Regions from separate parts of the Pseudoalteromonas sp. MQS005 genome, predicted to be linked through region 3. Evidence: predicted binding sites of a transcription regulator. Region 3 holds the regulator's gene; each other region holds the start of a gene.
The links. The regulator sigma-54, encoded in region 3, starts transcription at its own class of promoters, with help from an activator protein. The targets are predictions, from matches to a motif close to GTTGGCACGNNNNTNGNNT.
Positions count from the first base shown of each region.

Region 1 (10,631 bases), on a different contig from region 3:
TATATTTAACGCTTTATAGGCAAAGTTAATATCGGGGTAAAACGCTAATATTAAGTCTACTCGCCCGAGTAATAAAAGTTGTAAGCTTTCCATTTCGCTATTTACTTCAATTACTATTTTGGCTTTTTCTTTTATTCTATCTAGCTCACGACTACTGGGCACCCCTCGAACAATGCTAATAATATCGCTGTTATTAATTTGGCCTACGTTTGAAATAACTCGCTTTGGGTTATTAGAAACCACTTTGATCAGTGCTTTGTTAAAAGGTGTGCTGTGTAAAATGTTTTTAGGTAATGTAATCCCTTCTGAGCCATCAAAGGTGTCCTCACCTGGTGCATAGCAAGCAACAGTTTGTTTTAAAAACTCAAGCTTAGCGCGTTTCATTGGCATGACTTCAATTATGTATTGATCACTCAGTTTTGCATCTGCGAGTGCTTTGGTTAATAACGCATGATAAACCCCTTGGTGTTGATTATTAGCAGCGTGTTGAAACAGTCCACTTAATTCGGCAACAGCAATAATTTGTTTGGCAGCGGCCTTTTGATGCACACAAACCATCAATAAAAATAACCAAAAGTACGATGTAGATAAATACTTACTACTGAGCATGACTTTAAACTAATTTATTTTTTGTAGTTCTAATATAGTCTTTGAGGGCTGAAAATACGACTGGTGATTTAATTAACGTCTCAATTTATACCTATTTTACTGCAGAGTAAGCGCTACATAATAAAATAATATGACTAAGTGCCATGCTAGAATAGCGGGCTTATTGCGGGTATTATGCAAAGAAGCAATATTTAGCATTATTTATTCCACATTAGGGGAAATTAATGGCAGCAGTAATATTTTTTGGAACTAAAAATGACCAGTAATAATCAAGCTACAAATAAGCGTAAAAAAAATAATCCGCTTATCGAAATAGTATTTAATATCATCATCCCTTCAGTCATTTTAATGAAGTTTTCTGGCCCTGAATATTTAGGCAGTGTGGCTGGCTTAATTGTCGCGCTTATATTCCCCATTAGCTATGGGATTTATGATTTTATTAAAGCGGGCTCATTAAACTTCATCTCGCTTTTAGGTTTTTTAAGTACTTTGCTTACCGGTGGTATTGCCTTGTTTGAGCTAAACGTTGAGTGGTTAGCTATTAAAGAAGCGGCTATTCCGGCAATCATTGGTTTTACCGTGCTGATGTCGGGCTTTTTTGGTAAACCCCTGCTAGCCAAACTTTTATTAAACTCACTTTTATTTAAGCTAGACGCTATTTACGATGCCTTAGATGCACGGGGCAATACACAGAGCTTTAAACAAAAAATCACCAATGCTAATTACCTCTTAGCGCTTACCTTTGTGTTTTCATCTACGATGAATTACATCCTTGCTAAATGGATTGTTACCAGCCCTGCAGGCTCCGTTGAATTTAACGAACAGCTTGGTGAAATGACGCTATTGAGTTATCCGGTAATTGCTATTCCGTCTATGCTCATGCTCATTGGTATTTTTGTTTATGTAATTAAAGTACTGACTAAGTTAACCGGTATGAAGTTTGAAGACATGGTTAATGCTGAATAGGGTTATCCATAATCTATAATAAAAGCCGTTGTTTAATAACGGCTTTTTTGTTGATGTTTACTTATAAGTATTTATTTGTAATCTGAGTACTTCGTTCTGTGATAAGGAATAAGCTTATAATTTGGTTGTAAAAAGGTCACTAAATCAGTGAGTTCAGAAACGGTCATGGTGTCGTTAAATACCGTCATTTTAGATGCTCCATCGGGGGTTCTAGCATCAGCTCTGTAAGGCCTTGAAAAGCGGTGAGAAGGGTTAATAACCGATGTAACTAACTCAGCATAAGTGACTATTTTGGTTTTATTACCGCCTAGTCTGATAGAAATATCGTCATGTTTTTTTATACTGTCATCTTCTACGCCTGCAAGTGTATGGCATGCCAAACACTCATACTTTATAAAAACGGCTTTACCTTTTTCAGCATTTCCCTCTGGTAAGCTAAATCCTCTTGGAGAATCAACGCCTCTATCGCAACCTGCAAGTGCAATTAAGCATAAAATTATTAATGTATATTTCATGGTAGCTCCTTTGTCTTTCATTAGGTTTACTTATGGCTAATTAGCTAAAACTAAAAGCGACCGCATTAGCGACTAAACTATGTATTTACTGCGCTGTATGATATTTGCATCTGGCTATTGTTTGTATTTTTAAGGCTTAGTAAGTAGCAAGAAAAGGTAATAAGGCTACGCTTATTATCAAGTGTTGATTTATTAAAATGCTTGAACACTCTATTGTTTTTATAAAGAGTCATTCACAATAAATGACTCATCTAGGGTCTGTTGACCTTTCAAGGTTAAATTTGCAGCAGTCTGTTTGGTATTTAGGCAAGACAGAGCCTATGTGGTGTGGTTATTCCCCATAAATAGGCGATAACGTAGCATCAATGCCAAACAGGCGCTGCCCGAAGGGTTCTGCCTAGGGACGATTTACTCTTTGTTACTCGGTTTTTACTTAGCCCACTAGGTTACAAACCTCGCGCCGCGATTAAACCGCCCCTAGTTTGAACAAATTTTAATCCACAAAGGTCAACAGACCCTAGTGTAGTTGAGGAAAAATAATAACCCTAATTATTACCTGCATTTATCTCTTCGGAGTTTTGCGATTGAAACATCGTAACCTCGTCGACATGCTGACTGACGCTGTTTTTTTGTAAGGCAATGTATAAGTCTGAATGAATATAAATACCGTCTTTACCTGAGGCGATACCAGCGGTTTTAAACCAAGAAAGTAGCTGGCGTTTTCTTCCCGCTAGCTCTAATCGAATACCTCGTTTTTTAAAAATCACATCTAGGTCTGCGAGCATGGCCATAACGCTTAAATCAAGATGAGTGAAGCAGGGCACAGCATCAATAATGACACATTGCGTGTCGTCTTTTTGTCTTGCATATTGCTCTAACAAGCGGCGTTTAAAATAACTGGCATTAAAATAGGTTAAAGGAGAATTAAAACGATATATAAAAACCCCTTGTACTGCTTTGGCTTTATCTGTTTCGTCTAAGCTTCTTACTACGCCTTTTATATCCACACCTAAAATGGTGTCTGATGGGCGCATAACAGTTCGAATAAATTGAAATAACCCTAGTAATACAGCAAGGGTAATTCCTGGTATAACACCAATAAACAGCACAGCAAAAAGTGTGGCTAAGGCTAAGTAAAATGCCTGCTTATCTTTAAATTTTAATTGCCAGATTGCCTTTAAATCAAGCAGGTGAACAGAGGCAATTATTAATACAATCCCGAGTGCAGCACTGGGAATAAACTCAAGCGGCGCCGTTAAAAAAAGAGCGATAACGCCAATAATAGCGGCAGCTATAATCGAAACTAATTGGGTTTTTCCGCCAGAGTCGTCGTTTACGGCTGTGCGTGAGTCGGCACCACTAACGGCAAAGCCTTGTGATAATGCTGACGCTAAATTAGCGATGCCCAAGGCTCTAAATTCTTTATCGGCATCGATGTCGTAGCCATTCTTTGCTGCAAAGCTTCGCGCCGTTAGCATCATGCTGACAAAGCTAACTATGGCTAAGTTGAGTGCCGGTACAACAAGTTCTCGAATAATACCCACGTCAAATACTGGGGTGTTAAACACAGGCAAACCACCGGTTACTGTGCCTATGGTTTTTATTTCAAACTGCTCTAAATTAAACAACCAAACGAATACCGCACCTAGTGCAATGGCAAACATAGAGGCTGGCCATGTAGGTTTTAAGCGCTTTAACACAAAGTAAACGCCGAGGGTAAATAAAGCCATTAATAAGGTGGGAATATGAGTTTGCGATAAATACGTAGGAACGCCACCTAAACGCTCAAGCAAGTAGCGCTCATCAAAGGTAAAGCCAAATACTTTAGAAAACTGACCAACAATAATGGTAATAGCCACACCGTTTAGTAACCCCATTAAAATTGGTTTAGATAAAAAGTCGGCTAATACACCTAGCTTAAAGCGGCTGGCAATAAAGCACCAAAAACCGGTCATTGCGGTCATGGTGATCACTAATTGCCAATGTTTAAAGCTATCGCCTGCAGCAAGTGGAGTAACAACTGCTGCAATAACCGCACATGTTGCGGCATCAGGGCCAATAATAAGCTGTTTAGAGGTACCAAAAAGTGCATAAAGCATCATAGGTAATACGCAAGAATACAGGCCAACTGCAGCATTAACGCCTGTAAGTTGCGCATAAGCTATAGCAACAGGTAAAGCAACGGCTGCAACCGATAATGCCGCCCTCACATCATCAGCAAACCATTGGCGTTGATAATTAAATAAGGTGTGTAAACCTGGCATAAAGCTATATAGACGCGACAACACTTCAAATTCCCTGCTAATAATTAGGAGTCGATAGTAAGTTCTCTTTAATAATAAGTATAGTAACTAAACGTGTTATATGTGCTAAATCGGGGGATTTCTAGTGTATTAATAAAAGGAATATAGTTTAAAAACAAAAAAGCCCAGCAAGTTACTGGGCTTTGTAAGTCAAATGACTGCTTTAAAAATTAGCTATTCAATTGACCAGTTGATGATTCTATGTGGGCGCGAACAAACCACTGATATTGCTCAAGCTCTGCAAGTTGCGCAATGATCATATCTTCAGATACCGGATCAAGCTCAGCAAGTGATTCTATGGCTTTACGGTGATCACCATTAACGCCGTTATATACTTTGTCTAATGCGGCTAAGTGTTCAGTTACTAAGCCTTTACCTATGGCATAATCTTCCCATGTACGACGCTCAACAATCGATTTTGGTGTGCCAACTGGGACACCGCCTAAAGTGGCAATACGTTCTGCTATGGTGTCGGTCATTTCACGGACGGTTTCTACTTGTGGGTCTAGCATTTCATGTACGCCAATAAAGTTTGGACCTACTACATTCCAATGAATATGTTTTAAAGTTAGCTGTAAATCAATTAGCGCTACCATGCGATTTTCTAGTACAGATATTGCTTTATTTGCTGATTCGTTTTTTACACCGGGAGCGGTAAATTCAGCGACTTTATTTGCATTATTACTGTTACTCATGATTCCTCCTACTATTTCAAAAATAGTGCTCGCTTTACTCTAGTGAGTATTTAAATTGCGATAACGAACACCTCTTGTATTTATAGAAGCAATCGTCATGCCGATAGTGATATAGTTTTAACTAACTGAAAAATAGCAGTTTAATTTTTATTTATAGTACTTGATAAAGCAGTAAGATTAAGTGCATATGAAAAATATGCACTTTTTTGTAAATTCTGCAAAACAGCAGTACTTTAAAGTGTTAGCGAATAGCGTGCCCTTTATAGTGGTTATAATGAAGGTATTATCATTGTTGATTAATGTCCTGTTACATATACTCAACTTAAAGATTCATTAAAGGAGAAGTGTATGTTGAGGTTTTTTTCCATCGAGCAAGGAGTGATCAAAGAGTTAGCGCCTTTACCTAATACCCCTGTTGAAGTATCCATAAAGAATGCACATTGGATTGATACTATTAATCCAACACCGCAGGAGCAAAATGCGCTTGCAAAAACGCTCAATATAACTTTTCCAGATTCGGTAGATGTAGAAGAGATTGAAACGTCGTCAAGGTGCTTTATCGATAATGAAGGTTTACATGTGCATGCATTGTTTATGTCACCTAATGAAGGGCGATTTAATACTGTAACGGTAGCTTGTTTGTTGCAAAACAATTGCTTACTTACTATTCGTGATGAGGAATTGGCTGATTTTAGACTACTGCGCTTAAGAGCGCGCAAAGGTCAGGTGGCATGCGATACAGCAAAACAATTATTAATCACTTTATTTGATCAAAAAGTTGAAAACCACGCGGATATGCTCGAAGACATGCATCATCAATTAGAGAAGCTCAGTGCTTATGTACTTGAAGAAGATAACTCAGACTTAGAAGAGGCGGTTGGTCGCATAGCTCGCTTAGAAGATGCTAATGGTAAAGTGCGTTTATGTTTAATGGATACGCGACGCAATATTTCGTTTTTAATACGCCGTATAGGCGCGCAAAATGACGAGCGCGAATCTCTTCGAGAAATTGTACTCGATATAGAAACTTTAATGTCGCACTGTACCTTTTTGTTCGACAAGGTGAACTTTTTGATGGATTCAACACAAGGCTTTATTAATATTGAACAAAATCAAATTATTAAAACCTTTTCTATTGCCTCAGTGGTTTTCTTACCGCCTACAGTAGTGGCTAGTGTATATGGTATGAATTTTAATATAATGCCTGAGCTACAATGGGAATGGGGTTATCCATTTGCAATTGGCATTATGTTGCTGTCGGGCTTTGCCCCTTATTTATTTTTTAAACATAAAGGGTGGTTATAATACTTTAATATTGCAAGCTGAGCGCTCAAATCATTACCCGGTATATTGATGTGCTTTTAATACTTCAAGGGGAATAATATCTAGCGCTTTTTGGTTTGTTGCTTCAAGTACAACAGGAGGAGCAACATTTGCAGCAATGGCATGATACCAACGAATCGCACATAAGCACCACTTATCGCCAGCTTTTAAGCCCGCAAAATCATACAAAGGATTAGGGCTAATTAAATCGTTACCTTGCGCCTTAGAAAATTGCAAAAATTCGTCGGTCATAATGGCGCACACACTGTGATTACCAAAGTCTGAATCTGGCACATAGCAAAACCCTTCGCGAGTATAGCCGCCATTGCCACAACATAGCTGTAGGCGAGTTCCCAATACATTTAATTGATTAGCCATATGACAAATTACCTTTTAGTAATAACTGCTGAAAAGAGCTGCTTACCATAACAGGCTGTTAGTGACTTAGCTATATACGAAGAGGCTTCTGGGTAGGTATTTGTTTATAAAAATAGCTGCGCTTTGGGTAAATTCAAAACGCAGATTTTTTATTGTGCTATTAAGTTAAGATAATAGCGCCGCAGCTAAGCGCACAAAATCAGAAGAGGTTAAAATACCTACCAGCTGACCTTGCTCGCTAACCACAGGCATACAGCCATGGCGATTCTCTACAAAAAACTTAACCACATCTGATAATGGCTGGGCTGGAGTGACACTAATAAAGTCACTCACCATAATATCTTCTACTTTTGTGAGTTTTTCTTTGCGTTGTAGTGCATTTGCGCCAAAAGTAGCCATGATCCCCATTACTTTGGCGACCATAATTTTTTGCGTAAGCATGCCAACAAATGCGCCATCTTCGTCGATAACGGGAATGTGACGAACATTTTTTTCTTTCATTAAATTATGTGCGTCGTGCAAAGTACTTTTTATATTCACTGAGAATGGGTTAGGTGTCATTAAGTCTGCAACGTTTTGACTCATGTTTATTCCTTTATAAAGCGTGTGGTATATCACATTATATTAGCGCGCTTTTTAAGCTTTGCACCTTATTGAGATCAAGGTTTTTGCAGATTTAATTCACAGGAGGGAAACAGGTATCACTTAATAAAACGCCCTAAAGCGTTTTATTAAGTGATAAAAAATGACTGTGGGTGAATGTTATTCGTAACCACGTTCTTTTTTAGTTTTAATAACCGCAATGTAACCGTGCCAACTAGCGTAACTAAGTAGTGGCATAATAATAATGAATCCAGCGGCACCCGCAGCAAAGCCCAGTGCCACAAGTACAAATATACAAATAGACCACACCAGCATGGCTGCAAAATTTTCTTTAACTGCATGTATTGAAGAAACCACGGCAGTCATTATATCAACGCGTCTTTCCATCATAATTTGCGGGGTGAACGCCGAAATTGAAAACACACTAACCAGTAAAATACCGCCAATAATACTGCCTATGGTTAAAAACGCCGAAAGCTCTTCAAATGTTGGGTTTGCATGGCTTGGGTACAATGCATGAACAATTGCAGCTAAGCGCATCCAAATAATCATAATTACCATAAGTAACACGGCAAAACCCCACTCACCTACAGGGTTACGAAACATCGATTTTAATGAATGGCTTAAAGTAGGTTTATGGCCTTTTTCAAGCTCCCAAGCCACATCGTACAAACCAACCGCAAACACAGGACCTATTAAGGCAAATGCAACCGTGGCTGGCAGTATGGCAAGGTGGCTGTCGGTAAGTACAACAGAGTAAACAATCGCTACGGGAATAAGTGTGAAGATTAAACCGTAAATTAAGCTCAGCATGGGCGCGCGCGCCATATCCTTAAACGCTAACGAAAGCCAATGAAAAGCGGCAAATGTATTTACTTTGTTGCACTCTAAACAACGTGCGAATTTGGTGTCTTTGTCTATTGTGTTTGTAGTTGGCATAAAGATGCTCCTTTTTTAGTCACCTTTTAGTTTTAGAACATAGATGTTTTATTTACAACTCATAAACAACTTATACGCAAGATTTAGCTGCATTGTTCATTTGTTAATCATTTTTATTGCGTGTTAGCGATTAGGTATATTTTTGAGCACGTACTTAAAAAAGTGGGTTCGTATTTCTTTTACACAGTGGTAATCTAAACGCTGTAGCTAATTTTAAGAGACCGTAATGAAGGAAAATAAACAACAATATCAAGGAGCTTTACTGAGCAGTAAACGGTTTTTACCTCTGTTTGTGACACAGTTTTTCTCCGCTTTAAATGACAATGTTTACAAGCAATCAATCCTCCTTATTTTAATTTTTCAGGCTGCTACGGTGGCCGATGGTGCTTTTTATTCTAACGTGGCTGCGGGATTATTTATTTTGCCATTCTTTTTATTTTCGGGCATGGCTGGTCAAATTGCAGAAAAGTTGGAAAAATCAAAGTTGATCAGCATCGTAAAGTTTTGCGAAATTCCAATAATGCTGGTGGGCGTGGTATCTATTTTAACCGAGCAGGTTTGGTTAATGTTAGGTACTGTGTTTTTAATGGGTTTACAAAGTACTTTTTTTGGGCCACTTAAATACTCTATTTTACCGCAGCATGTGGCTCCTCATGAATTAACCAAAGCTAATGGGTTAGTTGAATCTGGCACCTTTGTGGCTATTTTATTGGGCACCGTATTTGGCACTTATTATATAACCCAAGCTGCAGGCCCTGTTTATATAAGTATTGCAATAGTGAGCCTGGCGGTTATTGGTTATTTGAGTAGTCGTTTTATACCAAAAAGTGCTGCGAATGATGCTAATTTAAAGGTATCGCTTAATCCTATTTCCTCGACCAAAAGTGTATTTAATGTGCTTAACGCACAAACCGAGTCAGTGGGTAAATCAGTATTGGGGATCAGCTGGTTTTGGCTGATTGGTGCAGTGATATTAACCGCGCTCCCTAACTATGTAAAACATGTAATGGGAGGCGATGAGCTGGTGGTTACCTCAGCTTTAGTGGTGTTTTCGTTGAGTATTGCATTGGGGTCTTTACTTTGTGAGAAGCTATCGCGCTCACGTATTGAGTTAGGCATTGTGCCTTTTGGGGCGCTTTTAATTAGCTTGTTTTTATATTTATTAAGCCAAGAGCCAAGCATTGAGTTTTATCGCCAAACTAATGAATCGCTGCTTACCCTTGAACAAGTGATTAATACCGGCGATATGCTCTGGCACTTTATTTGGATGGCTGGTATTGGTATAGCTGCGGGTTTTTATACGGTGCCACTGTATGCACTTATTCAGCAGCGTACTCACCCAGATAGCCGTTCACGAGTGATTGCTGCCAATAATGTACTAAACGCCTTATTTATGGTGGGCAGCGCTGTTTTAAGTATTGTTACCCTAACGCTTTTACACTGGGAGATTTCACAATTACTGTTGTTATTAGCAGGGCTTAATTTACTGATATCGCTGTACATATATAGCAAAGTGCCTGAGTTTTTCTTACGTTTTATTATTTATATTTTAGCGATTTGCATGTATCGAGTACGCACTAAGGGAACGCTTAATATGCCCGATGATGGGGCTGCCGTGGTGGTGAGTAACCATGTTAGCTTTGTTGATTGGATGTTTATTTTAGCCGCGTCACCTAGGCCAATTCGGTTTGTCGTGTTTGCCCCTATTTATTATTCACCAGCACTTAATTGGTTGTTTAAAATGGCCAAAGCCATTCCAATTGATAGTGAAAAAGCAAATCCTAAGGCGTTTAATAAAGCCTTTGACGATATCGCTCAGGCACTAGAGCGTGGAGAGCTGGTGGGAATTTTTCCTGAAGGCAAGCTCAGTGGAGATGGCGAGGTTGATATATTTCGCCGTGGCATTGAAAAAATAATTCAGCGCACACCGGTGCCTGTTATTCCTGTCCATTTAGATGGACTATGGGGCAGTATGTTTAGTCGAAAAACCAAGTGGCGATTGCCTAGACCAAAGTGGTCGTTGGTCAGTGTGACTATTGGTGAAATGGTTGCTGCACAGAAGGTTAATGCCGATGATTTGCGCGAGCGAGTGGTTGCTTTAAAATAGCTTAATAATAAAAAAGCGCTGCAATTAATTGCAGCGCTATGGTTGTATTACTTAATGGTAATTAACGGTCTAAGTTCATTACTTTAGTCCATGCCGCAACAAAGTCTTCTACAAACTTTTGCTTTGATGTATCAAAGGCATACACCTCAGCAACTGCACGTAGTTCTGAATTTGAACCAAAAATCAGATCAAC
Region 1 covers NZ_LYRQ01000054.1:2,245-12,875, reverse strand. The annotation lists gene A9479_RS16140 (hypothetical protein) at 1-609, opposite strand, end outside; gene A9479_RS16135 (VC0807 family protein) at 865-1,575, shown strand; gene A9479_RS16130 (c-type cytochrome) at 1,647-2,090, opposite strand; gene A9479_RS16125 (SulP family inorganic anion transporter) at 2,636-4,378, opposite strand; gene dps (DNA starvation/stationary phase protection protein Dps) at 4,564-5,088, opposite strand; gene corA (magnesium/cobalt transporter CorA) at 5,437-6,393, shown strand; gene A9479_RS16110 (DUF2237 family protein) at 6,427-6,789, opposite strand; gene A9479_RS16105 (HPP family protein) at 6,955-7,374, opposite strand; gene A9479_RS16100 (DUF2189 domain-containing protein) at 7,552-8,331, opposite strand; gene A9479_RS16095 (MFS transporter) at 8,558-10,438, shown strand; gene katG (catalase/peroxidase HPI) at 10,500-10,631, opposite strand, start outside.
Region 1: a site for sigma-54 is predicted at 5,175-5,193, ahead of dps (DNA starvation/stationary phase protection protein Dps). Genes of this name have one in related genera too.

Region 2 (10,631 bases), on a different contig from region 3:
CTTGGCTTTGCTTTTCTGCATTTTGCTGTTGTAGCTCAAGCTCAAATAATTTCGCTTTTAACTGCTTCATTGCTTGGGCTTTATTTTTATGCTGCGAGCGCTCGTTTTGACACTGCACCACAGTATTAGTTGGCACGTGAGTAATACGTACCGCTGATTCAGTGGTATTTACGTGCTGACCACCCGCGCCTGATGCACGGTAAACGTCTATACGTAAGTCAGACGGATTAATATCAATCTCAATGTTGTCATCAACTTCTGGGTAAACAAACGCAGAAGCAAACGAGGTATGACGGCGGCCACTTGAGTCAAATGGGCTTTTACGAACTAGGCGGTGTACACCTGTTTCGGTGCGTAACCAACCATAAGCGTATTCGCCAGAAAAACGCACCGTTGCGCCTTTAATACCGGCAACATCACCATCGGTCGCTTCAACTAGCTCTACTTTAAAGCCTTTTGCTTCACCCCAGCGTAAGTACATACGAAGTAAAATATTACACCAATCTTGCGCTTCAGTACCGCCAGAACCTGACTGTAAATCAAGGTAGGCATCGTTTGAATCGTGAGAACCTGAAAACATACGGCGAAACTCTAAGCCTTCGAGTTGCTGATTTAAATCAGCCAGTTCGCTTTGCGCTTCATCAAAGGTGTCTTGATCTTCGGCTTCAACAGCCAGTTCAAGTAACCCTTCAACGTCGTCAGTACCTGCCACTAAGGTGTCAATGGTTTCAACAACAGCCTCTAGTGCTGACTTTTCACGACCAAGGGCTTGTGCGCGCTCAGGTTCATTCCATACGGCTGAATCTTCAAGTTCGGCGTTAACTTCTTCTAAACGTTCTTGTTTAAGAGCGTAGTCAAAGGTACCCCCGAAGCAGTTCAGTACGTTCGCGAATTTCCTTGATTTGATTAATCACAGGATTCACTTCAAACATGTACATTACTCCAAAATGGCTAGGTTATTGCGCACTAAAAAAAGAGACTGAGCGCAATCAAAAATCATCAAATAATAAAAACGCCCGATTTTAACAAAAAACCGCGCGTTTTATTAGCCTTTTATGCATGGTTTGAAGATATTTTTTAGCCTACTTTTTCAAGCTCTCTTACAATCAGTTGTAAGCTAAATTTACCTCTAAATTCATTTATATCGAGCTGGTACGCTACTTTAACAAACTGCGCCTCGGTATCTGGCCACGCTTTTACATCAATGCCAAAAGCTATGGCGTCAACTAAACGTGCAGATTGGTGTTTAAGGACTAACTTTAGGTGCTTTTCACCCACAATGCGCTGCTGTATCACTTCAAAGGTGTTTTCAAATATCGGCTCAGGAAATTGCTGCCCCCACGGGCCTGATTGCTTTAATAATTGCGCAAAATCCATGCTAAAGCAGTCGTTAGGTAGTTCACCATCAGTAAATACAATACAGCGTTTACTTTCTTCACTGAGTTGCTCGCTAACCGCACTATCAAACGCGCGTTTAAACTCAGTAAATTGCTGCTCGTTAATACTTAACCCTGCCGCCATTGCGTGGCCGCCAAATTTATTAATTAAACCGGGTTGCGCGGTGTTTAATCCCTCAAGTAAGTCGCGCATATGCAAGCCTTCAATTGAGCGACATGAGCCTTTTATTTCACCATTTTCGCCACCCGCAAATATCACCGTTGGGCGGTGGTACTTTTCTTTTAAGCGCCCGGCTAAAATACCAATTACCCCTTGGTGCCAATCGTCTTGGTACAAACAAATGGCATCGGGCACACTGTCTTCTTTAAAGGCGAGCCTATCGAGCACCGCTTGCGCTTCTACTTGCATGCCTTGCTCTATTTCACGTCTGGCAAAGTTTAAGCTATCAAGCTCACCGGCTATGCGCCTTGCTTGATTTATGTCGTTGCTAAGTAAACACGCTATGCCTAGACTCATGTCGTCTAAGCGCCCTGCTGCATTTAAGCGTGGTGCAAGCGAAAAACCAAAGTCACTGGCGCTCAAGCGCGCGGCATTGCGATTAGCCACTTCAATCAGTGCGGTAATACCTGGGCGAGTTTTACCGCTGCGAATACGAGCCAAGCCTTGATGTACTAACGTACGGTTATTTGCATCCAGTGCCACCACATCGGCTACCGTACCTAACGCTACGATATCCAGCAAATCAGCAATATTTGGCATGGGATGCTGCTCAAAATAACCTTGTTCACGCAATGCGCTTCTCAGGGCAATGAGTAAATAAAATGCCACCCCAACACCGGCTATCGACTTAGAGGGAAAATCACAATCGTGGCGGTTAGGGTTAACAATAGCATCGGCGTTAGGCAGTTGTTCACCCTGCAAGTGGTGATCTGTTACCAGCACTTTAATGCCTGCGGCTTTAACAATATCAATGCCTGCGATACACGAAATCCCGTTATCGACGGTGATCACTAAATCGGGCTGCATCGTCACTATTTGCTCAGCCAATGCTGGGCTTAAACCGTACCCTAAACTAAAGCGGTCTGGTACTAAGTAATCTAAGTGGATAAAGCCAAACATGGCCAGCCCTTGCATTAAGGTGGCGGTGCTGGTTGCGCCATCGGCGTCAAAGTCGCCCACAATAAGTATTTTGCTTTGTGCGTGTAGGGCTTCAATTAACAGTTGGCTGGCTTTGTCTATATCTTTAAAAAGTTTGAAGTCGTGGAGTGTAGCTGCGCTATTGTTTAGCTCATCGGCATGGGACACATTTCGCGTGGCATAAATTTGCTTAATAACAGGGTGAAGATGGCTCGGCAGATGAGAGTCGTCAACGGGTTCTCGCGCAATGATCATTTTTTTCATGCTAGTTTTTAACTTATGATGTTCATGATATAAGACAAAAAAAGGCCATTAAGGCCTTTTTAAACACATACTCGCGGTATTGCTTAGCCCGCTTTGTTAGCCTCAAGCGCTGCGCTTAATGCCGCAGCAGGCTGATAACCTGGGATCATCGTGCCATCTTCTAAAATAATAGCCGGTGTACCGCTAATACCAAAACTCTGGCCTAACTGATAATGCTCAGCAACAGGTGCGCTACAGCCTTTAACAATTTGGGTATCTGCACCTGATTTAGCTTCAGTTAATGCTTCTTGCTGATCTTTCGCACACCATACATTCATTAAATCAGCGTAACCAGATCCTTGCAGACCGCCACGCGGAAACGCTAAATACTTAACGGTAATACCCGCGTCAAGTAAGTCATCTAGTTCACGGTGTAATTTACGACAGTAACCACAGCTAATATCGGTAAATACAGTAATGCTGTGCTTCTCTTCAGGTGCTTTGTAAACAATCATTGAGTCTTCGTATTCTTTTAACCCTGATTGGCGAACACCATTAAGTGCTTGCTCGGTTAAGTTACTACGGTTGTTTAAATCGATTAGCGTACCTTGCATTAAAAATTGACCGTCAGGACTTGCATACAGCACACCTTTATTGGTGATCAATTCTTTTAAGCCTGCAACTGGGCTTGGATTAATTTGTTTAACGGTCACCCCTAGCGCGGCAAATTTCGTCACGATAGGATCTGTAGCATCCGGAGTGACTGCAACGCTATTAGCAAAAGCGCTCAAACTAGTGCACAACATGGCACCTGCTAACATTAATTTTTTCATAACGGGTTCTCTATCCTAAAAATACTTATCTTATCGTGTCTATATAACCGGCTTAGTGACAAAAAAATTCGCTTAAGCACGAGGGTGATGCTCAGCATGCACCGATTTTAATCGCTCATTCGCTACATGCGTATAAATTTGGGTAGTTGATAGGTCGCTGTGGCCAAGCATCATCTGCACCACACGCAAGTCAGCCCCATGATTTAATAAATGCGTTGCAAATGCATGTCGCAAGGTATGGGGTGATAACGGCGACTCAACGGATGCCAAAATAGCATAGTGTTTAATCCGATGCCAAAAAGTTTGTCGTGTCATGCCTACCCCTCGTTTAGAAGGAAATACAAAATCGGTGGCGTGTTTTATCATTTGTGCGCGCCCGAGCTTTAAAAACTGCTCGAGCCAATACATAGCTTCTTCACCTAAAGGCACTAGCCGCTCTTTGTTTCCCTTACCTTTTACAAACACCACAGCTTGGCGCAAATTTATTTGCTCCATTCTAAGCCCCACCAGCTCAGTTACCCGCAGGCCTGTTGCATACAGTAACTCCAGCATGGCTTTATCGCGCAGCCCCATTGGCTCTTCAATGTTGGGCGCACTTAATAGCGCTTCTACTTCGGCCTCAGATAGCGTTTTTGGTAACGACTGCCCTGCCTTTGGCTGAGCAATATTGACCATAGGTGAGTCGCTAATTATTTTTTCGCGTACAAAGTACTGATAAAAACGTTTTAATGCACTAATACTTCGCGCAGTGCTGCGTGGTTTTAGCCCTAAATCAACGCGGTGTGCTAGGTAACTTTCAACATCTAAGCTGGTTACCGTCATTAAGCTTTCGCCTTTTAAAAATTGGCAAAACTTATCTAAGTCACTGCGATAAGCGCTCAGTGTGTTTTCACTTACGCCTTGCTCTAAATAGAGGCTATCTAAAAAGGTTTCTAAAAAGTCGCTATTGCTGCTTAGCTCAGTATTTTGTTCAGGTAAATCGTCAGATAGCGTTGTCACGTTGTGATCTCATGTTGGTAATACCACGGGAGAAGGTATCAATTAAAAATACCTTACGGTAAACTTGAGCCTATCATAACAGGCAATTACACAGTGATAAATACGATGCAAATTGGTTTATTTTTTGGTTCTACTACCTGCTATACCGAAATGGCGGCAGAAAAAATACGCGATATTATTGGCGCCGACATTGTCAGCTTACATAATATTAAAGACGAGCCGCTTAAAAACGCTGAGCAATATGACTTTATCATTTTTGGTATTTCTACGTGGGACTTTGGCGAAATTCAAGAAGATTGGGAATCAAAGTGGGACGACATAAAAGACGTTGACCTAAATGGTAAAACCATTGCGTTATTTGGTATGGGCGATCAGCAAGGGTATGGTCAGTGGTTTCAAGACGCATTAGGCATGCTTCACGACGAAATAAATGCCCAAGCCATTACTCAATTAGGCTTTTGGCCGAACGACAGTAATTACGAATTTGAAGCATCAAAAGCACTTACCGAAGACGGTAAACAGTTTGTAGGTTTAGCATTAGATGAAGACAGTCAGTACGAGCTAAGCGACGAGCGTATTGCCACGTGGGTAGAACAAGTGATGACAGAGTACGCTGAAACCCTATAACTCACTATTGCAAAGAGCGCTGCCATGCAGCGCTTTTTAATTCTTAACTATTCTACTTTTAACCAGTATTGGTTACGGTAAAAAAAGCCCACATAACCGCGCACTTCTAGTTTTTCGCCATTTTGCTGCGGTGTTAAACGCACGCTGTAGGTTTTACCGTTATTTGGGTCGAGAATTTCACCGTCTTCCCAACTACCGTCACCCGCATAGGTCACATCTTCAATAATGGTCATCCCCAACATAGGCTGATTCTTTTTATCACCATCACACTCGGTGCAAAGTGCATCTTGCTTGGCTTTATTGAGTATTTTTTCAATTTTACCAGTCAGCACGCCATCTTGCTCAGTAATGCGCACGTACGACTTAGCCTCGTTGGTCTCTTCGTTAATAGTTTTCCAAAGCCCAACCGGTGTGGGGTTAGCAAAAACCTCAGAGGTGTTAAATAAGCTGCCCGCTAAAAGGGCTAGTAATAGTATTTTTTTTGTTTTTTTAGTTAATAAATTCATCAGATTACTTTAAACATGAGTCAATAATGGTGCCATACTAACAATCCTTTATAAAACACTCTACGTAAAAATGCTTTAGGCATACAGCGTGGTATTACATATTTAAATAAAACGTCTTGCACAGTGCAATGTAGTCTTGACTGTAAGCATTACTTAACTCCCTTATGCATAGGGTGCTTTTACTTACTTCGCCATCATCAAAACTAAAAGTCATCAAACTGCGGCTAAAGGGCTTATTTGGCATAGCTTGTACTTGGCAAAGGCGATTTAAATACAGCCCTTGCTGCTGTGCTAATGTTATAAATAACTGCGCCTCAGTGGTGGGTAAAATAAGATTAAAACGCGAATGTTGATGACTTAGTTGCCTAAACGCACCAAGCAGTTCTGCAAAGCTTAAACCATCGGTATGGCGAGCGGTATTTCGCGCTGCATTATCACCTTTTAAACTTTGATTAAAATAAGGCGGATTAGCTATAACACAATCAAATAAACCTGCAGCCTCAAACTGCTGAATAGGCTGATGGTAAATACTAATATCCGGCCAAGGACTTTGCTGGCAATTTTGTAAAGCCTGCTGGTAGGCGGTTTCATCAACTTCAACCGCACTCACCTTTAAATGTGGCGCTCGTTGCTTACACATTAGAGCCAGTAACCCTGTGCCTGTTCCTATATCAAGTAACGTATTTGCGTGGCTTAAATCAGCCCATGCGCCCAGTAAAATACCATCGGTAGAGACCTTCATGGCGCACTGGTCGTGCTCAACCTTAAATTGTTTAAATGCAAAACCAGACATTTTTTCACCTTTTCATTCACCAAGCAGGTTTAAGTGCGTATAATTAACGGCAATTGTCCCCTATTTTTGACACTCTATGCAATTTTCTGAATTTGATCTTGATGATAAGCTACTCAATGCTATTAATAAAATGGGCTATGAAACCCCCACTAGCATTCAACAACAAGCCATTCCTGAGGCGTTGCAAGGACGCGATATTTTAGCGTCGGCACCAACAGGTACGGGTAAAACGGCGGCATTTTTAATTCCGGCAATTCAATATTTAATGGATTTCCCACGTCGTGATCCGGGCTTTGCACGGGTATTAATTATGACCCCAACGCGCGAGCTTGCTTATCAACTTCATGAACAATGTGAGTTACTTGCAAAACAAACCCAGTTAAAAATTGGGGTGGTTACCGGCGGTATAAACTACGGTACACACAAAGAAATTTTTGAAAATAATAATGACATTTTAATCGCCACACCTGGGCGTTTAATGGAATATTTAGAAACCGAAAACTTCCATGCAGAAAACGTAGAAATGCTCATTCTTGATGAAGCCGACCGCATGCTCGACATGGGTTTTCGTAAAGAAATGCTGCGCATTTGTGATGAAGCTAAGAACCGCCGTCAGTGCTTTTTATTCTCAGCTACTCTTGAAGGTGACAGCGTAGAATTATTTGCAGAGCGTATTTTAAACGACCCCGCGCTACTTGAAGCCGAATCATCACGCAAAGAAAAAGCTAAAATTCATCAATGGGTTCATTTAGCCGACGACTACCGCCATAAACTAGAGCTATTAGTTAACACTTTAAATGGCCCTGATGTTAGTAAAGCGATTGTGTTTGTAAAAACCCGTGAGCGCCTCGAAACCCTAATTGGTGAGCTTACTAATAACGGCGTAAAAGCTGCGTGGCTACGTGGTGAAATGCCACAAGACAAACGCATGAAAGCCATGGAAAACTTCCACAGTGGCAAAACCCGCATTTTAGTCGCTACCGATGTAGCGGCCCGCGGTATTGATGTAGCTGATATAAGCCACGTAATTAATTTTGATATGCCACGTACTGCAGATGTATACGTACACCGTATTGGCCGTACGGGTCGTGCGGGTAAAAAAGGTATTGCAATTTCACTCATTGAAGCGCACGACATTGGCATACTTTACAAAGTAGAACGTTACATAGAGCAAAAGCTAAAACGCCGTGTATTTAAAGGATTAGAGCCAAAGCATAAAGAAGCCAAGCCACCGGTTAAAAAGCGTAAAGATCCAGTAAAAATGAAAGCGAAGAAAAAAGCCAAAGCTAAAAAGAAAAAATAGCTTTAGCTTTAACACATTTAATTGAGCCGACGTTTGTCGGCTTTTTTGTGGCTTAAAAACAGTGAGTAAGCTATTCATAGTAATATGTAAAAAATACTTAGCTGAATAACTAATTAATAAAATAGTAAGTTATTTCAAACAGTTAATCTTGGAATGAAACTTGTAACCCTATCGAATATACGAGTATTAAAACGCCGAGTAATGGCGTTGTTTTTTAGTAACACACTAAGGATATAGTTATGAGTCGCATTAAATTTACTATCGGTTTTATTTCGTTTTGTTGTTTATTTTTATTAGTCTCTGCTTTTAAAGTCAGTGCAGCAACGCATTTAGCCGTAGTTAGCAGTGTGGCTACACACCCTAATTTACAACAATCTATTACTCATGAATTGCGCACTAACCCAAATTTAAAGTTAGAAAAACTAAACGTACACGTTAATGACGGTGACGTTGAACTTAAAGGCGAAGCCAATAACGGTTTTGAACGCGCTCTTGCACAAAAGTTTTTAGAAAATATGGATGGGGTTAAAATCATTCATAACAAAATTAGTGTCATTTAATACAACTTTTTCTTAACTAATACACTTAACTTATCCCTCAGCGCTGCTTGTTTCTCCAACACAAGCGGCGCTTTTTTTATGGTTTGCACAATATAATTCACTGCAAAGCATATTCCCAAGCCAGTTTAAATACTTAATTAAATGCCTTTTAGTTTACGCACCAATCGCGACGCTCATTGCAGCTGCTTATACTTTTGAAACCTTTGTTTATAGACACTTATTATAAAGCGCTTACATCAAGCTTGGGCTCTAGTTCGGTTGATTAAATAATCTATTTTGAGATGAGAAACCTTATCGATATAGTTTTCTAATTGAGGCGTTTTTAAGGCAGTTAGCGCAAGGCTTTAATTACTTCAGATTATCAATTGGGTCTGTTGTTCTTTCAAGGTTGAATTTGCAGCAGTCTGTTTGGTATTTAGCCAAGGGTTCTGCCCAGGGACATTTACTCTTTGTTGGCTACATGGATGGTGGTAAGGAGCGTGAGCTGGACGCGGAAGCTTTGCTCGGTTTTTACTTATTATTACATGGATGTAAGCCAGTAGAATAACGCAGGAGCAGTTATCGAGCCCACTAGGCAACAAACCTCGCGTCGCGATTAAATAGCTCTTAGTTTGAACTAATTTTAATCCGCAAAGGTCAACAGACCCTTATATTATTTATTATAAAAAGCGCGTTTTACTTTGTAAAAACGCGCTGATAGTCAGTAACTATTTCCCAATGCTTTTACCTTCGGGGTTTTAAATTATTTACTCACCTTGGCTTGCATCAGTATTATTGTCACCCTCTTTATTTGCTGACTGCTGACTTATTTTATCGCTTATCATGGCATCGAGTTTTTCACCGCCTTTAATACCAAAATCAAGGGTACGAATAGGAAACGGAATACTTATATCAGCGGCATCAAGTGCTTGCTTTACGGCCACAACTCCTTTATGACGCACTGTCATAAAATCAGGCTCACCGGGGTATTTGATCCAAAACCACACCAACAAGTTTATACTGCTATCACCAAAGCCTTCGGCATAAACAGCGGTTTCATTTTTGCGGATCACAAAGTCAAATTGGTTAATTTTGTCGACGATGACCTCACTGGCTTTTTCTATGTCGTCAGCGTAAGAAATACCCACCGGCACTTCTATTCGTCTTACCCCTAAGGTGTTGTAATTACGCAGTACATTTCTAAATAGTATTTTATTAGGTACCAGTATCAATTGCCCGTAAAAGCTCTCTATTAGTGTGTTGCGCAAGTTTATTGAATGTACCGAACCAAACACATTATCGGTTTCTATGACATCACCCGCTTTAAACGGTTTACGAATTCCCATGGCAATACCCGCTATCAGGTTTTCGGTCATATCTTGAAAAGCAAAACCAATGGCAAGACCAACAATACCTGCACCAGCAAGCAGAGAAGTGACAGTACTTTTTAAGCCCATAAAATCAAGGGCAATAAATACCCCCACACTCAGTACAATAACTTTAAATATTGAGGCCATTAAATCGGCAATTTGCGTAGAGTCGAGCGAGCGACGTAAAACATTTTTCATTCCTTTGCCTGCCAAACGGGCAATAAATGAAAATAGAATGGCAATAATTACTGCAACGATAAAGTTTGGGATATGACTTATAACTACATCAAACCAACCGCCGAGCTTTTCTTCTATCAACTTTTCGGCTTCTGTAATTGAGGGAATTGAGAGCATTTATTTTATACCTTAGTTAGGGTTAGTAATCTAAGGTTTGCAAAAATAACGCCAGTATAAAAAAGCCATGCAATGCATGGCTTATTAAATACTTTAAACGATGTGTTAGTTTTGCTCTTCGCGTAAAAATACCGGTTCAAGTTCTTTGGTGGTTGCCTCTGGGCTAAAGTAATAGCCGGCCACAGTAAACTCTTTGAGTTGGCTTAATTGAGTCACTTGATTTTCAATGATGTAGCGTGCCATCATGCCGCGCGCTTTTTTAGCGTAAAAGCTAATCACTTTATATTGGCCGTTTTTACAGTCTTTAAAGTGTGGTGTAATAATGTGTGCGTTAAGCGTTTTTTTATCTACTGCTTTAAAGTATTCGTTAGAGGCTAGATTTACTAAGTATTGTGCATCTTGTGCCGCTAATACGTCGTTAAGTTTATTAGCAATAACACTGCCCCAAAACTCATATAAGTTTTTACCTCGGCTATTTTCAAGTTTTGTACCCATTTCTAAGCGATAAGCCTGCATTAAATCAAGCGGC
Region 2 covers NZ_LYRQ01000030.1:3,071-13,701, forward strand. The annotation lists one part of gene prfB (peptide chain release factor 2) at 1-856, opposite strand, end outside; one part of gene prfB (peptide chain release factor 2) at 858-932, opposite strand; gene recJ (single-stranded-DNA-specific exonuclease RecJ) at 1,078-2,799, opposite strand; gene dsbC (bifunctional protein-disulfide isomerase/oxidoreductase DsbC) at 2,883-3,611, opposite strand; gene xerD (site-specific tyrosine recombinase XerD) at 3,684-4,610, opposite strand; gene fldB (flavodoxin FldB) at 4,716-5,237, shown strand; gene A9479_RS11540 (DUF2147 domain-containing protein) at 5,285-5,743, opposite strand; gene A9479_RS11545 (tRNA1(Val) (adenine(37)-N6)-methyltransferase) at 5,838-6,536, opposite strand; gene srmB (ATP-dependent RNA helicase SrmB) at 6,613-7,839, shown strand; gene A9479_RS11555 (BON domain-containing protein) at 8,079-8,399, shown strand; gene A9479_RS19955 (hypothetical protein) at 8,794-8,946, shown strand; gene A9479_RS11560 (mechanosensitive ion channel family protein) at 9,146-10,102, opposite strand; gene yaaA (peroxide stress protein YaaA) at 10,208-10,631, opposite strand, start outside.
Region 2: a site for sigma-54 is predicted at 7,987-8,005, ahead of A9479_RS11555 (BON domain-containing protein). Genes of this name have one in related genera too.

Region 3 (10,631 bases):
TGGCCCAGACATGCCAGTAATGGAGCAAGTCGGTTTTGCGGTTGCCGTAAACGATGCTCATCCACTTATTAAACGTTTATCACATTATGTAACCCAACTGCCCGGCGGTTTTGGTGCGGTAAGAGAGCTAACAGACTTACTTATGCTCGAAAATAACAAGCCACTAACTAGCCAAGGAACGAGTTCATGAATGTAGCGCGCATTATACTGAGCGTTTTATTCATAAGCTGTATGGTTTGGCTCTGGTATCCTTATTTTACTAAGGTTGATATTACTGCAAGCGAAGAAACACAAGTTATTGCTAAGCCTGATTATACCGCTATTGAGCTAAAACAAACAGCTTATAATGAACAGGGTAAAGTGAGCCATAAGGTAACTGCGGTAAAAATGGAGTTGTATCAACAACTCGGTTTTACCTTTTTTGAAAAGCCTATATTCACTTTATACAACGAGCAGCAAACATGGCGTATTAACGCCGATGAAGCCACCCTCTACGACGACCGTCAACTGGTGTTAGAGGGTAATGTAACCGCTCAAAACTTAGTAGATAACGCCATGATCGATACGATCACCGCCCAGACCATCAATGTTGATATAAAACTATTAACCATGCAATCACAGCAGCCTGTCGTTATTACAGGACCTAATTTAAAAATCACAGGTAAAGGCCTTGAGGCCGATTTAAAAACCGAGGTGATTAAACTTATTAACCATACGCGAACCCTATATTATGACCAATAACCTATTTAAAATTTTAATTGTTCCCTCACTATTAATTGCTTTTAACAGTAATGGCGCTGAACCTGCTGAAGCCCCCGCTGCTAATCAAATTTCAATTAGTGCAGATAAGCAAGAAGGTCAATTAAAAGAAAACGTAGGCATTTTTGAGAAAAATGTTGAAATTATTCATGGTAATCGCCGTATCACAGCTGACCGTTTAGAAGTGCACAAACGCGATGACCTAGGCGATAACAAACAGTTATTAATTGCCACAGGCAGCCCTGCATATTTTGAAGAAACACAAGCTGATGGCACCATAATGAGTGCCAGTGCTAATGAAGTGCGTTACGATGTGTCGCTGCGTTTTTTAACCTTAATCGGCGATGCAAGCATTGCTCAAGCAGGTCAAAAAATAACAGCTAAAAGTATCACTTACGATATCGAGCAGCAGTTAATTAGCGCAGAAAAAGACGAAAACTCAACAGACCGTGTACACACTATTTTAGTCCCTGTTGAAAATAAAAAAGAAGATGATAAAGGCCAACCATGAGCACATTAAAAGCAGAGCTATTAGCTAAAAGCTACAAAGGTCGTGAAGTTGTAAAAAACGTTGGCCTAGAGGTTGAAGCTGGCAGTATTGTGGGGTTACTTGGCCCTAATGGTGCAGGTAAAACCACCACTTTTTATATGATTGTAGGCCTTGTCCCTAGCGATAAAGGCAAAATATCAATTGATGATAAAGATATTACTTTATTACCGATGCACAGCCGGGCGCGTTTAGGGATTGGTTATTTACCGCAGGAGTCGTCTATTTTTAGAAAGCTGACTGTTTATCAAAACTTAATGGCTATCTTAGAAACACGTAAAGAATTAAATAAACAACAACGCGAAGATACCTTAAATAATTTACTTGATGAATTTAGCATTCAGCATATCCGCGACAGCCAAGGTATGGCCTTATCAGGTGGTGAACGTCGCCGCGTTGAAATTGCTCGCGCGTTAGCAGCAAACCCTAAATTTATCCTTTTAGACGAACCCTTTGCGGGGGTTGATCCTATCTCAGTATTAGATATTAAAAAGATTATAGAGCATCTTAAAAACCGTGGCATTGGCGTACTTATTACAGACCATAACGTGCGCGAAACACTTGATGTTTGTGAAAAAGCCTACATAGTTTCTCATGGGGAGTTAATTGCATCAGGCACTCCTGAATACGTATTAAACGATAAAACAGTACGCGATGTTTATTTGGGCGAGCAGTTCAAGCTCTAATATGTGTGTTATTCCACTAAGCATCTGCTAAGATTAATCATACTAATTTAAAAGGATTGTTAGAGATACATGAGGCAATCATTACAGCTGCGCATGGGCCAGCAACTTACAATGACTCCACAGTTGCAACAAGCAATTCGCTTATTGCAACTCAGTACATTGGATCTCCAGCAAGAAATTCAAGAAGCGCTCGATAGCAACCCCTTGCTTGAAGTTGAAGAACACGATTACAGCGAAGACACTGCAGGTAAAAACGAACAAAAAGCCGATAACGATGACTTAACGCTAAGTGCCTCAGCTGACGATAAACCTAGCGAGTATGAGCAAGACAGCGGCGAAGCAATGACCAAAGACACCATTAGCGATGATATGGCTATGGATGTTACTTGGGATGAATATATGAGCGCAGCGCCTGCCTCTTCATCGGGCCCAATGCCAGAAGATGAATCTATTTATCAAGGCTCTTCGACTGAAACGCTGCATGAGTATTTAATGTGGCAACTTCAATTGACGCCGTTTAGCCCTACCGATGAAGCGATAGCTATTGCAATTGTAGAAGCTGTGGACGACTCAGGGATTCTAACCCTTAGCTGTGAAGAAATATTAGAAAGCTTTAACCAAGAAAACGACGGCGAAGATGAAGTTGAACTTGACGAAATAGAAGCGGTACTAAAGCGTATTCAACTATTTGATCCAGTGGGAATAGCCGCGCGTAGTTTACAAGAGTGCTTGTGTATTCAGCTAAATCAATTTGATAAAGACACACCTTTTTTAAACGAAACAAAAATGATCTTAACCGATCATATTGATTTACTTGCTGCACGTGACTATCGCACGTTGATGAAAAAAACAAAGCTTAAAGAAGATGAGCTTAAAGAAATCATGACGTTGATTCATACGCTCAGCCCAAAACCGGCAGACACTATTGTTAGAGAAGAGTCTGAATACGTTATTCCTGATGTGTCGGTTAAAAAAGTTAAAGGTCGTTGGGTAGTTGAATTAAACCCAGATAGCATGCCTAAGATCAGAGTAAATAGCCAATATGCAGCTATGTCGCGTACGGTTAAATCAAGTGGTGATAGCCAGTTTATTCGCTCGCACTTACAAGAGGCTAAATGGTTTATAAAAAGCTTAGAAAGTAGAAATGACACGCTACTTAAAGTAACCAACTGTATTGTGCAGCAGCAACAGGCCTTTTTTGAACACGGTCCTGAGGCTATGAAGCCTATGGTGCTTAACGATGTGGCTGAAATGGTGGAAATGCACGAGTCGACTATATCGCGTGTTACTACGCAAAAATACATGCATACACCACGTGGCATTTTTGAGCTTAAATATTTCTTTTCAAGCCATGTAAGTACTGAAAATGGTGGCGAATGTTCATCAACAGCAATACGTGCATTAATTAAAAAATTAATCGCTGCAGAAAACTCAGCTAAACCATTGAGTGATAGTAAAATTGCAGATATATTGGCAGAGCAAGGAATTAAAGTAGCGAGGAGAACCATTGCAAAATATCGCGAATCTCTAGCTATTCCCCCGTCTAATCAACGTAAAAGTTTGATTTAAGGCGTACAACAAAGAGGAAAATGTTTATGCAACTGAATTTAACTGGTCGCCATGTAGATATTACCGACTCGCTTAGAGACTACGTAAATAGTAAATTTTCGAAGTTACAGAGGCACACTGATCACATAACGAATGTGCACGTTATTCTCGATGTAGAAAAACTAAACCAAAAAGCTGAAGCAACCGTTCATGTTAGTGGCGCTGAGATTTTTGCCTCTACTGAGCATCAAGATATGTATGCCGCTATAGACTCGCTCATTGACAAGCTAGATCGTCAAGTAATTAAACACAAAGAGAAACTTGCTCGACACTAACACTATGAAACTAAGCTCACTTATCTGTCAGGACTGCAGTAAAGCTGCGGTCCTTTTTAATAGTAAAAAAAGAATTTTAGAATTTATCAGTGAATTGGCTCACAATAAGCTGCCCTATTTAACACAACAAGATATTCTTAATGCATTAACTGCAAGAGAAAAGCTTGGAAGTACAGGCATTGGTCGAGGCATTGCTATTCCACATGGTCGCATGAGTGGTGCTCAAGAGCCCCTTGCTTTGATTTTAGTGAGCGAAACAGCTATTAATTTTGATGCGATTGATAACCGACCGGTTGACATTTTTGTCGCGTTAATTGTTCCCGATGGCGATAATCAGCAGCATTTGAAGACGCTAGCCACGATTGCTGATAAGCTCAATGATAAAGAATTTTGTAAACAGTTACGCGCCGCCAAATCGGATAGCGAACTGTATCAGGTTATCGTCAGTCAATCGTAGTAATAAAGAAAGGTGATAAATGGAATTAATAATTATAAGCGGTCGTTCAGGCTCAGGTAAATCTGTGGCGTTACGCGTTGTGGAAGACTTAGGTTATTATTGTGTAGACAATATTCCACTTAATTTATTACCATCATTAGTGCGCAGTGTTTCCGACAGTTATAATAAAATTGCCGTGAGTGTTGATGTACGTAACCTACCTAAAGAGCAACAGCAGTTTAATGAAATCATTGAATATTTACCTGGTTTTACTAAACCAACGGTATTTTATTTAGACAGTGACGATCAAACATTAATAAAACGTTTTTCAGAAACGCGACGTCTCCACCCTTTATCTATTGATTCTTTGCCGCTTGATTTAGCCATAAAAAAAGAAAAACAACTACTTGATGTATTGATTAACCGTGCTGATTATATGATTGATACCACGGATTTAAGTGTGCATCAGCTTGCTGAGTCTATTCGTGAAAAAATACTCGGAAAAAAAGATAAACAACTGATCATTACCTTTGAGTCATTTGGTTTTAAACACGGCATCCCTAAAGAAGCAGATTACGTATTCGATGCCCGCTTTTTACCAAACCCGCATTGGGAGCCTGAACTTAAGCCACTTACAGGGCTGGACCAACCAGTAAAAGACTACCTAGCAAGTCACAGTATAGTGCAAAAATTTACATGGCAAATTCAAACATTTGTGCAAACATGGCTGCCGCATTTAGAACGAAATAACCGCAGCTACTTAACCATTGCAATTGGCTGTACTGGTGGGCAACACCGCTCTGTTTATTTAGCGCAAACCATTGGTGAAAGCTTTGCAATGAGCCATCCTAATGTAAAAATTCGCCACCGAGAACAAGAATAAAGCTTGCGAGAAGATGTCATGCGCTTAGAAAATACATTTTTAATAAAAAACAAATTAGGATTACACGCTAGAGCGGCGACAGTATTAGCTCAGCTTTCTGTGCAATTTGATGCCACAATCACTTTATTTCAAGATGACAAACAAGCCGCTGGCGATAGCGTGCTGGCACTTATGTTACTCGAAAGCAGCCAAGGCAAAGAAGTTAAGGTGGTATGCGAAGGCCCCGACGCTGAGCCTGCACTTAGCGCAATAGGTGAGCTCATCGACCAACGATTTAATGAGCAAGAATAAAAAAGTTCATTATTAACTCATCATCCTAAGCTTAGGTTAATAGTGGTTGAGTTAGTTTGCTCACATAAAGTAAGATAAACTAAAATTGAATAGCATTTATACCCTTCCAGCATGTAATACAATTTAATTAAGGACGCCAATGCCTGAAGCTTTAGAACAAGATATTCCACTACAACAACTAAAACAGGTGACTAAGTCACTAAATAGTGGTCAATTTGTTCAAGTTAGACGCATGCTGGCAAAAACGGCGCCTTGTGATACCGCACTTCTTTTAGAATCATCCCCGCATAAAATTCGCCGTATGCTCTGGCAGCTTGTTGATCCTGATGTACAAGGTGATGTGCTTGAAGAGCTTTCTGAAGATGTACGTTTGGGCATTATTGCGCAAATGGCACCCGAGCACATTGCTGCTGCAACCGAAGACATGGGTCATGATGACTTAGGGGAAGTACTACGTAGCCTACCTGACACTGTTTATAAAGACGTTGTTAGCGCTATGGATATTCAAGATAGAGAACGTGCAACGCAGGCTTTATCGTATCAAGAGCGCTCTGCTGGCGCATTGATGAATATAGATACCGTTACTATTCGCCCCGATGTGACTCTAGATGTGGTACTGCGTTATATTCGCTTACGCGGCGAATTACCTGAGGGTACAGATGACTTATATGTGGTTGATGAAAATAACTGCTTTTTAGGCGCCCTATCGCTGAGCACTTTATTAACCAACCCCCCTGAAAAAATTGTTCATGATTTAATGGATGAAGACTGTGAGTCTATTCCTATTTCAATGGATGAGAGCGAAGTTGCACAATTGTTTGAGCGTCATAACTGGATATCGGCACCGGTTGTTGATGACAACGCACACTTGCTTGGGCGGATCACCATTGATGATATCGTTGATGTTATTCGTGAAGACGCTGAGCACAGTTTACTGGGTTTAGCGGGTTTAGATGATGAAGAAGATACCTTTGCACCTGTGTTGAAAAGCTCTAAAAAGCGCTCAATTTGGCTGGGAGTAAACTTACTAACTGCATTGCTAGCTGCAATTGTGGCGAGCTTTTTTGAAAACACCTTAGCTATATTACCAATTCTTGCTGTGCTCAATGGTATTGTCCCGTCAATGGGTGGGGTTGCAGGCAGCCAAACCTTAACTTTGGTTATTCGCGGTATCGCGGTGGGCCATATCAACCAAACTAACCAACGTTTTTTATTATTAAAAGAACTCGCTATCGGCGCGATTAACGGTATGGTTTGGTCTATCCTAATTGCCGGTGTCGTTGCGCTTTGGCAATGGGATTTCAAACTCGGTGGTGTTTTAGCGTTTGCTATGTTTATGAATTTAGTTGCAGCAGGTATTGCGGGTGCTAGTATCCCACTATTGCTTAAAAAAATGAAAATAGATCCAGCACTTGCAGGCAGTGTGGTACTAACCACGGTAACTGATATTGTTGGTATATTTGCCTTCTTAGGTACTGCGACTTGGTTATTGATTTAATCTTTTTATAAACGTTTTTAAACAAAAACACCGCATCAATACGCGGTGTTTTTGTTTAAGCCGATAGTTACTTTACATAAGTTAAGGCTACTTAGCGCGCTGGCGATTACCACCTACCTTAGGTTTAGTGTTGGCTTTTTTAAACTGGCTAAAGCCAGTATGACGAGTAAGCGCAGGACGACCGCCCTTATTGCCTTTTCCGCCTTTGGTTTGTCTTTCATCTCGTCCTTCTTCAGGGACTAAACAGTTAGGTCCTTTACCAATAAGCTTGGCTTTGCCCATGTTACGCAGGGCTTCGCGGATCATTGGCCAACCGGCAGGATCGTGATAGCGTAAAATCGCTTTATGCAAACGACGTTGGCGCGCTCCCTTAGGCACAGGTACTTGCTCCGTATTATTTTTAATATTACGTAGCGAGTTCATTTCTGTGTGGTAAATGGTGGTTGCGTTGGCCATCGGTGATGGATAAAAATTTTGTACCTGATCAAGCTTAAAATCATTCGATTTCAGCCACAAAGCCATGTTTACCATGTCTTCATCTTTAGTCCCCGGGTGAGCAGAAATAAAGTATGGAATTAAATACTGCTTTTTACCCGCTTCTTTTGAGTACTTATCAAATAACGCTTTAAATTCATCATAGGCGCCCATACCCGGCTTCATCATTTTTGATAATGGGCCGTCTTCTGTGTGCTCGGGTGCTATTTTTAAATATCCACCAACATGATGGGTTACTAGCTCTTTAACGTAACGAGGATCACGTACTGCAAGGTCATAACGCACGCCCGAAGCAATTAAGATCTTTTTGATCCCTTTGACCTCACGCGCTTTTTTATATAAGTCGATAGTGGGTGTGTGATCGGTATCCATATGCTTACAAATATCAGGATACACACATGACAAGCGACGGCACGTACTCTCTGCTTTTTTACTGGTACAACGCAGTTTGTACATATTTGCAGTTGGCCCACCTAAATCAGAAATAACCCCAGTAAAGCCCGGCACTTTATCTCTAATTTGTTCAATTTCTTCGATAATCGATTCTTGTGAACGGCTTTGTATTATGCGCCCCTCATGCTCGGTAATAGAACAAAACGAACAGCCGCCAAAACAGCCGCGCATAATATTTACCGACGTTTTAATCATATCGTAAGCAGGGATTTTATTATCGCCATAACTTGGGTGTGGAATACGCTGGTAAGGTAAACCAAACACGTCATCCATTTCCTGAGTTTCAAGCGGATAAGCCGGCGGATTCACCCAAATAGAACGATCGCCATGACGTTGAAATAACGCCCTTGCACAACCTGGGTTGGTTTCTTGATGTAAAATACGTGATGCATGCGCATACAAAGGCTTATTAACGCTAACCTGCTCAAATGCCGGCAGTTTAACGTAAGTTTTTTCCCACGGCTTAGGACGAGCAGGCTGGATGGTAATTGGTTTTGCAGCTTCTGCTTGTAAATCGATGCCGGCTTGCTTAAATTCTGATTTAGCACAGCCCACATCATCCGCGCCATAAGGATTAGGAATAGGGTCTATTTTACCAATTTTATCAATCGCTGTTGAGTCACTGCCACGCCAACCAGGTAAAGGCTCTTTACGAATAACTGCCGTGCCTCTAACATCCTGTATGGTATCCATGGTTTCACCGGCAGCGATACGATGCGCTACTTCAACTAACGGGCGTTCGGCATTACCATAAATTAAAATATCGCCTTTAGCGTCAAATAATACGCTACGACGTACTTTTTCTTGCCAGTAATCATAATGAGCAATACGGCGCAGACTGGCTTCAATGCCCCCTAACACTAATGGCACATCTTTGTAGGCTTCACGACAGCGTTGTGAATAAATGATCACTGCGCGATCTGGGCGTTTACCGCCGACATTTCCTGGTGTGTATGCGTCATCATGGCGCATTCGTTTTTCAGCGGTGTAACGATTGATCATCGAGTCCATATTACCGGCTGTAATACCAAAAAATAAGTTAGGCTTACCCAATGCCATAAACGCATCTTTAGAGTTCCAATCTGGTTGAGCAATAATACCCACTCTAAAACCTTGCGCTTCTAGCACTCGGCCAATTACGGCCATCCCAAAACTAGGATGGTCTACATAAGCATCACCGCTAATAATAATAATATCGCAGCTATCCCAGCCAAGCGCGTCCATTTCTTCGCGTGTTGTTGGTAAAAATGGAGCTGTGCCATAACACTCAGCCCAATACTTGGGGTATGAGAATAAGGCGCGTTCAGCTTTTAATGTGCTCATAAAATTGGCCGTTCAATAACAAAAGGCGCGAATTATACCCTATCGACATCCCCGTTGATATAGCACAAAATGAAAGCGCTGATTAAAAATTGTTTACCTTTATTGCATTACTAAAACTAATAAATCATCTAAACTTATTACGGCTAATGTCTGCTTTTGGAATAATACAAGGTAGATAAAATAGATCAAAAGCAACCGTGACTTCGTTAAACTATTAAATAATTAATAATTGATAGACGCTGTAAATTAAAATAGATGAGGAATACCTATTAAACTACTTAAAAAAATAATGCAGTTTTCAATCATATTGCTTCTGGTTTTTGTTGTCGTTGGATTATTGTTACCACAAAATTATCATGTGCAAAAAAGTATAAAAATTAATGCACGCGCTCCCGTAATAAAGTCATTAGTGGAGGACTTTACCCAGTGGTATAAATGGTCGCCGTGGCAACAAATAGACCCTAATATTAAGTTTAATATTGGAGAACCGAGCTCTGGCGCAGGAGCCTACCAATCTTGGCAAGGTAAATGGGGCAATGGCGAAATGACAATATCGTCATTAAGCGATAATGAAGTTGTATTTAGTGTGTTATTTAATCAAGAGCATATTATCACTAGCAAATTGCTATTTAGCCCGCACACAAAAATCGTCACGTGGCATATAGAAGGACAAGCAACGATGCCGCTTATTTCTGGGTACGTTGCTATATTTGCTGAAAATATATTAGGTAATATAGTGACCCTAGGGCTAAATAACTTAAAAACGGTCGCTCAACTCAGTGATGCACAAGCAATAATGGAAAGCCATGACAGTCAAAACCGCACAAGCCAGGATTAAACTTGCCAATATTATTGAGTCACTGCTAGGTTACTCGGTCACAAAAGTGAGTAATACGCCTGCCATTGATGAAAAAACCTATAATCCTCAAGGTAAAGCCAAATCGCTTTATAGTATTAATAGCGAGCATTCAATTTTAGCGCGTGCTCAAAAAAGACAAGACTTACTACTGATTAAACAGCAACAAAATATTGAGACTATTTTAGCCTTAGCAATGGAGTTTTGTCCTGATGTTGCTTGCGCCAAACAGCCCGATGCTGATTGGGTAGAGCACTTTATAGCCTTATGTGAAGATACCTCAAATCAATCTATGCAAGTGTTGTGGGCAAAAATTTTTACTGGCGAAACCATTAGCCCAGGTACTTTTTCTATTAAAAGTTTACAAACACTCAAGCACATGACCCAGCGCGAAGCCGATTCATTAAGAAAGTGCGTGTCTATTTCTGGGTATAACGAAAAGGATAGTAGCCACCTAATATTCTTGGGGTATTACAAAAAACCCTCGTTATTTGATTTACTAGGTAAAGGCAATAAAGTGT
Region 3 covers NZ_LYRQ01000020.1:17,895-28,525, forward strand. The annotation lists gene kdsC (3-deoxy-manno-octulosonate-8-phosphatase KdsC) at 1-190, shown strand, start outside; gene lptC (LPS export ABC transporter periplasmic protein LptC) at 187-741, shown strand; gene lptA (lipopolysaccharide transport periplasmic protein LptA) at 731-1,270, shown strand; gene lptB (LPS export ABC transporter ATP-binding protein) at 1,267-1,992, shown strand; gene A9479_RS08890 (RNA polymerase factor sigma-54) at 2,062-3,561, shown strand; gene hpf (ribosome hibernation promoting factor) at 3,588-3,875, shown strand; gene ptsN (PTS IIA-like nitrogen regulatory protein PtsN) at 3,880-4,332, shown strand; gene rapZ (RNase adapter RapZ) at 4,352-5,194, shown strand; gene A9479_RS08910 (HPr family phosphocarrier protein) at 5,213-5,485, shown strand; gene mgtE (magnesium transporter) at 5,625-6,983, shown strand; gene A9479_RS08920 (YgiQ family radical SAM protein) at 7,071-9,254, opposite strand; gene A9479_RS08925 (SRPBCC family protein) at 9,544-10,092, shown strand; gene A9479_RS08930 (TIGR03899 family protein) at 10,061-10,631, shown strand, end outside.